One region of the Nocardioides sp. NPDC101246 genome, then DNA from elsewhere that is predicted to be linked to it. Evidence: riboswitches for the same ligand, from Rfam matches in the RefSeq annotation. Region 1 holds a riboswitch; each other region holds the start of a gene.
What was found. A riboswitch is a leader RNA that binds a small molecule or an ion and turns the genes downstream of it on or off. The one in region 1 is predicted to bind cobalamin.

Region 1 (2,194 bases):
AGGTCGCGCTCGGCGGCCAGATAGCGCTCGACGAACCCGGGAGCGTCCAGGTCGAAGGCCATCCGGCGGCGTACGACCTCGGCGCGCAGCGCCGGATCCCGGGGCGCGGCGACCTCGACGGTGAGCCCGAAGCGGTCCAGCAGCTGCGGGCGCAGCTCGCCCTCCTCGGGGTTCATGGTGCCGATCAGCACGAACCGGGCGGCGTGCTCGACCGAGACGCCGTCGCGCTCGACGCTGACCCGGCCCATCGCCGCCGCGTCCAGCAGCAGGTCGACGAGGTGGTCGTGGAGCAGGTTGACCTCGTCGACGTAGAGCAGGCCGCGGTGGGCCCGCGCAAGCAGCCCCGGCTCGAACTCGACCGCGCCGCGCGACAGCGCGCTCTCCAGATGGAGCGAGCCGACGACGCGGTCCTCGGTGGCCCCCACCGGGAGCTCGACCAGCCGCACCGGCCGGCTCTCCACGACGGCGGCGGACCCGAAGGGACCGTCCGGCGACTCCGCGGAGGGGTCGGCGGGGTCGATCGAGAACCGGTCCCCGGCGTAGACCGAGATCGAGGGCAGCACGGCCGCCAGACCGCGTACGGCCGTCGACTTCGCGGTCCCCTTCTCGCCACGGACCAGGACCCCGCCGATCTCCGGGGAGATGGTGGTGAGCACGAGCGCGAGGCCCATGTCGTCGAGGTCGTCCGCCTGGCAGCCGAGGACGGCAGAAAATGGGTAGTGCACCGGCATGAGAGGCTCCCGCTCCCTATCGCGTTGATTGGATGGACGCGAGGCCGGTCTTCGGACTTGTCGAGTCCCCGTGATGGGGCTCGATTCACCGCAGCGGGCCTGTGCCGGATTCCCACCGGCTTCCCAGATTCTCCCCAGTCGGGGCACCTCGCGCCTGTGCGGTCACTGTAGCGTCTGGCCTCATGATCGTCGTGGTGGGCATCGGTGCCGGAGGTTGGGACGAGATTCCCGTACGTCACCAGCAGCTGATCCGGGAGTCGGCCGTCCTCCTCGGCGGCAAGCGTCATCTCGACCTCGTCCCGGATGTCCCCGGCCAGCGGCGCGAGCCCTGGCCGTCGCCGCTGCGCGAGGGGCTCCCGGCACTGCTCGACGGCATCGGGGATGCGGTCGCCTTGGCTTCGGGGGACCCGCTGGTCTCCGGCATCGGCACGACGCTGATCGACCTGCTCGGCGCAGCGAACGTACGCATCGAGCCGGCCGTCTCCTCCGTCGCCCTCGCCCGCGCCCGGATGGGTTGGGCGGCCGAGACGTGCGTGGTCGTCAGCCTCGTCGGCCGCGAGGTGTCACTGATCGCGCGCGAGCTCGCACCCGGCCGCCGGATCCTGGCACTCTCCTCGGACGGGTCGACTCCTGCCTCGATCGCGAACCTCCTGGTCGGGGCCGGTTTCGGGGCCTCGACGATGACCGTCCTGGGCGAGCTCGGCGCGGAGACCGAGAGCGCACGGACCGCGACCGCCTCCGCGTGGGACGCGGAGTCGCCGCGGCTCAACATCGTGGCGATCGAGTGCGTCGGCGCACCCCTCCTCGGCTGGGCCGCCGGCCTTCCCGACGACGCGTTCGAGAACGACGGCCAGCTGACCAAGCGCGACCTGCGGGCCTCGGCCCTGGCCCGCCTGACCCCCACCGCCGGCGCGCACCTGTGGGACGTCGGCGCCGGTGCCGGCTCGGTCGGTATCGAGTGGATGCGGGCGCACCCGTCCTGCACCACGACCGCGGTCGAGGCCTCCCCCGAGCGCGCCGCCCGGATCGCCCGCAACGCGACCCGCCTCGGCGTACCCGGCCTGGCCGTCGTCCAGGGCCGCGCCCCCGATGCGTTGCGCGATCTCCCGGAGCCCGACGCGATCTTCATCGGCGGCGGCGCCACCCGACCAGGAGTGCTCGACACATGTCTCGCTGCCCTCCGCCTCGGTGGCCGGCTCGTCGTCCACGGCGTCACCCTGGAGACCGAGCAACTCCTGGCCGCTGCCTATCAGCAGCATGGCGGTGAGCTCACCCGGATCTCGGTCGAGACCTCAGCCCCGATCGGCACGTTCACCGGCTGGGTCCCCGCACGGGCTGTGACGCAGTGGTCCTTCGTCGTCCCCACCGACAGCGCCAACGGGTGAAAGAAAATTTTCTTCTATCCGGTCGACCCGCCCCGGCAGAAGACGAATCCAGGCGAACGAAAGTTCGTTCGCCCGCCG
Region 2 (2,194 bases), on a different contig from region 1:
AAGCCTGGTTTACGCTAGTGATGGCAATCACATACGTCAACACTCTGAGGCCGCTAATTTGAGCGAGATCCGGACTTTGTCATCAGACCGTGTCGGCGCCGGTGCGTATCCAGGCGGGAATCCCACCGCGTCAGACGGCGTTCAGAGCCCTATGCACGCACTCTGGGTATGGGCACATCCGCACGCGGCATCACTCAACGGACGGCTGCGCGAGGTCGGCATGAACGCGCTCGGCGCGGCCGGTTGGAGCGTCGACGAGATCGACCTCTATCGAGAAGGTTTCAATCCACTTCTGGTGGAGCGGGGAGAGGCTGACGTACGCCACCACCAGGACCGGTTGCGGGAGGCCGATCTGCTGGTCGTGCAGTTCCCGCTGTGGTGGTATTCGGTGCCCGCCATCCTCAAGGGCTGGATCGACCGGGTCTTCGAGTCGGGGTTCGCCTTCGACGTACCGGATCCGGAGACCGGCAAGCCGCTCAAGTACGGCAAGGGCGGCCTGGTCGGCAAGCGCGCGCTGACCGTCGTCACCGCCGGGGACCGGGCCGCGACCCTCGGCCCGCGTGGGATCAGCGGCGACATCGAGGACGTCTTGTGGCCGCTGCTGCACGGCACGTTCTGGTACACCGGGATGGACCCGTTGCGGCCGCACCTGATCACCGACGCCGACACCATGAACCCGCAGGTCATGGCACGGATCGAGGCCGACCTGAGCGTACGTCTCGAGGGCGTGATGACGGAGCCGCGGATCGACTACCTGCCGATGGCCGAGGAGCACTACGACCACACGATCAGGCTCCACGACTCGGTCGCACCCGGGGAGGACGGGCTCAGCGCCCATCGCGAGCGCTGAGGGCCCGCCTGCTACGGTCATCTGGCCAGCCGCTCGGGACGCAGTCCCGGCACGGGAACCCGGTGAGAGTCCGGGACTGACGCGCAGCGGTGTGGGTGACGGACGGGACACTGTGCCACTGGGCCCTCGGGCCTGGGAAGGCGTCTCGCGCCGGTCGATCCCGAGTCCGAAGACCTGCTGGCCCTGCAGCACACCGCTGCCGGTCAGCACGGGCGACGCGCACCAGCCCGCGACCCGCTCGAGGACCGACGTGCACCCCTCCCGCACCATCCGAACTCTCACCGCGAGCACCGTCCTGGTGCTCGGCTCGACGCTGGCCGGCTGCGCCTCCGACCAGCCCTCCGACACGCAGCAGGCCGCGGGCGCCGCCGGCTTCCCGGTCACCCTGACCAACTGCGGCCGCGAGATCACCCTCGAGGCACCGCCCGAGCGCGTCGTCTCGCTCAACCAGGGCTCCACCGAGATCCTGCTCTCGCTCGGCCTGGCCGATCGGATCGCCGGCTCCGCGACCTGGACCGACCCGGTGCTCGACTCGCTGGCCGCGGCCAACGAGGACGTACCCCGGCTGGCCGAGAACGCGCCCTCCTACGAGCGCGTCCTGGAGGCCGAGCCGGACTTCGTCACGGCCTCCTTCGCCAGCACGCTGGGCGAGGGCGGGGTGACCACACCCGAGGACCTGGAGAAGCTCGGCGTGGGCTCCTACCTCTCCCCCGCCGAGTGCCTCAAGGACAACGAGGGCGACGACGACGGCACCCGCCACGGCGCCCTCGAGATCGAGACGATCTTCGGCGAGATCACCGACCTGGCGCGGATCTTCGGTGTCCCCGAGCGGGGCGAGGAGCTCGTCGCCGACCTGTCCCGGCGACTGGAGACGGCCCGGACCGAGGCGCCGGACCACGACGTCAGCGCGATGTACTGGTTCGCCAACTCCGAGTCGCCCTACCTCGCCGGCTGCTGCGGCGGCCCCGGGATCATCGGCCGCACCCTCGGCGTGGAGAACGTCTTCGACGACACCACCGACGAGTGGCCGCAGATCAACTGGGAGACCGTCGCCGAGCGCAACCCCGACGTCATCGTCCTCGGCGACCTGACCCGCAAGAGCCAGACCGCCGAGACCGCCCGCGCGAAGATCGACTACCTGAAGGCCAACCCGGTCACCGCGCAGATGGAGGCGGTGAAGAACGACCGCTTCGTGACTCTCTCCGGCGCCGAGCTCAACCCGTCGATCCGCACCGTCTACGCCGTCGAGAACGTCGCCGAGCAGCTCGCCGCCCTCGGCCTATGACATCGCACACACGCAACCCCATCCAGCCGAGCCGTCACTCCGGTCGGCCGAAGCGTCAG
Region 3 (2,194 bases), on a different contig from region 1:
GCTCGGCGGCTCCGAGGAGGAGACCGAGGCTGACACCGAGGCCGGTGCCACGCCCGCCCGCAAGCCGTCCTCCTCGGCGACTTCGGGACAACTCCTGAAGCGCAACGCCCGGCTGATCCAGCTGCTGCGCAACTCCATCGCGGCGGCCGCCGACGACGACGGCTGGGCCCTGGTCGGCACGGTCGTCTCGCGCATCCGCAACCAGTCCTCCGAGGACCCGCGCAACTACGGGTACGCCACCTGGACCAAGCTGATCAAGGCGATTGACCTCTTCGAGCTCAAGGACGAGGGCACCTCGGCGATCGCGGTCAGCGACAAGCGCACGAAGAAGTGACGTACGTCTGCTAGGACGCGTCCGGGGTGCGGTCCTGGCTGCTCGCCTTCTTCGGGCGGGTGCAGTCGATCCCCTTGGGCACCGACCCGTTGAGGTGCTTCAGCGCGGCCTTGAAGTCGCGGCAGCGCTCGGTGTCCTCCTCCTTGTTGTACGGATACCCGATCGCCGCGTTGACCGCACCCATGTCGAGGACGTCGGCGAGCGGGTTGATGTCGCGGGCGACGGTCCAGTACCACCGCGAGATCGGCGCGCTGTGGTCCAGCGACCTGGCCAGCTCCGGGCGGCGGCGCAGGTCGATCCCGAGGTAGGCGCCGGCGTCGGTGTAGTTGGCCTCGCCAGTCAGCTGGATGTAGCCACGGCCGGCGTACTTCCGCTTGTCGCGGCCCTTGGCGTCGTGGTGGAAGGAGCTCTCGTGGGCAAGCGTGGTCAGGTAGGCCGCCTGCCGGTAGGGGGTCGTGATCCGGGCGTCTGACATGGCGCGGTTGAGGGTCGGCAGCCCGGTCTCGACGGTCTTCCTGTCGCCGACCCTGTCGCCGAACATGGCGACCAGATCTGCGTACGTGACCGAGGTCCGAGCCGGTTGCGCGACCGCCGTCGTGGTCGGGCAGAGAGCGAGAAGGGTGGCCGAGATCGATAGTGCGACAAGGCCGAGAATCCTGTGGCGCATGGGGACAGAGTGACTGCTCGTCGGCGATCCCGCAAGAGGCGCTCGCCAGGCATAGGATTGCCCCGAAACAAGCAGAGCCTCAATCAACACACGCCGTGGTGGGGGAAGCCGGTCGAATCCCGGCGCTGACCCGCAACCGTAGGCCCGGGACGCCGACCGCGACCCGAGTGAGCCGGAGCACCTGCCGACGGACGCGTACTGACCTGACGCTGTCGTGGAAAGCAGCGGGTCGGCCCTGGGCCTTCCCGACGAACAGCGCGGAAGGAACCATGAAGAAGACCGTCCTCGGTGGCATCGCCGCCGCTCTCGCCCTCACCTCGCTCGCCGGCTGTGGCGAGAAAGCCATCGAGGAGGGGGAGAAGTCCACCTACGACGCCAAGGTGTCGACCTCGGTGGCCGACTGGCTCGTGGCCCAGGCGCCGGAGGGTGTGGCCCACAACGCGCAGTACGGCACCGACGACTTCGGGCTCAGCGCCGACATCGGGATCGCGCTGGCAGAGGTCGGCGGCTACGACGAGGAGCTCTCCACGATCGCCTCGGCCGTGATGGCCAACAAGAAGGCCTACACCTCACCCGGGTTCGGCACCGTCACCTCGGCCGGGTCCACCGCGAAGGCGCTGGTCCTCCAGCAGAACGTGGACGCCTCCGACCCCGGTCTGCTGAAGCAGCTCGAGGGCACGGTCGCCGCCAACGGCCGCATCGCCGACAAGCTCGACCCCAAGAACAAGGAGGCGGCCGACTACTCCAACACCATCGGACAGTCGTACGCCGTGTGGGCACTGAACAACGCCGAGAGCAAGAAGGCCGCGGCCGCGACGGAGTTCCTGGCCGGGCAGCAGTGCGAGGAGGGGTGGTTCCGGGTCACCTTCGCGGCCGACCCCACCGCTGCCGACCAGACCTGCGACGCCGACCCGAAGGCCGTCCCGGACGCCGACGCCACCGCGTTCGCGCTGATCGCCCTCTCCGGCGTGGCCTCGCCGGAGGCGGAGAAGGCCGTCGAGGCAGGCGTGGAGTGGCTGAAGGAGACCCAGGCGAAGGACGGGTCGTTCAAGGCGGCGACCGGCAACATCGCCAACTCCAACACCACCGGCCTGGCCGGGTGGGCGTTCGGGCGTGCCGGTGAGGCCGACGCCGCGGAGAAGGCGGCGACCTGGGTCGCCGACCACGTCGTGACCTGTGGTGACGACGCCGGC

Region 2: it holds a riboswitch for cobalamin, as region 1 does, so the genes downstream of both, ACIRON_RS12200 (ABC transporter substrate-binding protein) here and ACIRON_RS09815 (VWA domain-containing protein) in region 1, are expected to answer to the same signal.
Region 3: it holds a riboswitch for cobalamin, as region 1 does, so the genes downstream of both, ACIRON_RS27625 (prenyltransferase/squalene oxidase repeat-containing protein) here and ACIRON_RS09815 (VWA domain-containing protein) in region 1, are expected to answer to the same signal.

Annotation. Positions count from the first base shown of each region.
Region 1 is NZ_JBIWNX010000004.1:423,519-425,712, reverse strand. It holds gene ACIRON_RS09815 (VWA domain-containing protein) at 1-731, opposite strand, end outside; cobalamin riboswitch at 756-897, opposite strand; gene cbiE (precorrin-6y C5,15-methyltransferase (decarboxylating) subunit CbiE) at 914-2,116, shown strand.
Region 2 is NZ_JBIWNX010000006.1:10,318-12,511, forward strand. It holds gene ACIRON_RS12195 (NAD(P)H-dependent oxidoreductase) at 152-850, shown strand; cobalamin riboswitch at 860-1,047, shown strand; gene ACIRON_RS12200 (ABC transporter substrate-binding protein) at 1,101-2,135, shown strand; gene ACIRON_RS12205 (FecCD family ABC transporter permease) at 2,132-2,194, shown strand, end outside.
Region 3 is NZ_JBIWNX010000020.1:43,040-45,233, forward strand. It holds gene ACIRON_RS27615 (NYN domain-containing protein) at 1-334, shown strand, start outside; gene ACIRON_RS27620 (glycoside hydrolase family 19 protein) at 345-1,001, opposite strand; cobalamin riboswitch at 1,081-1,205, shown strand; gene ACIRON_RS27625 (prenyltransferase/squalene oxidase repeat-containing protein) at 1,271-2,194, shown strand, end outside.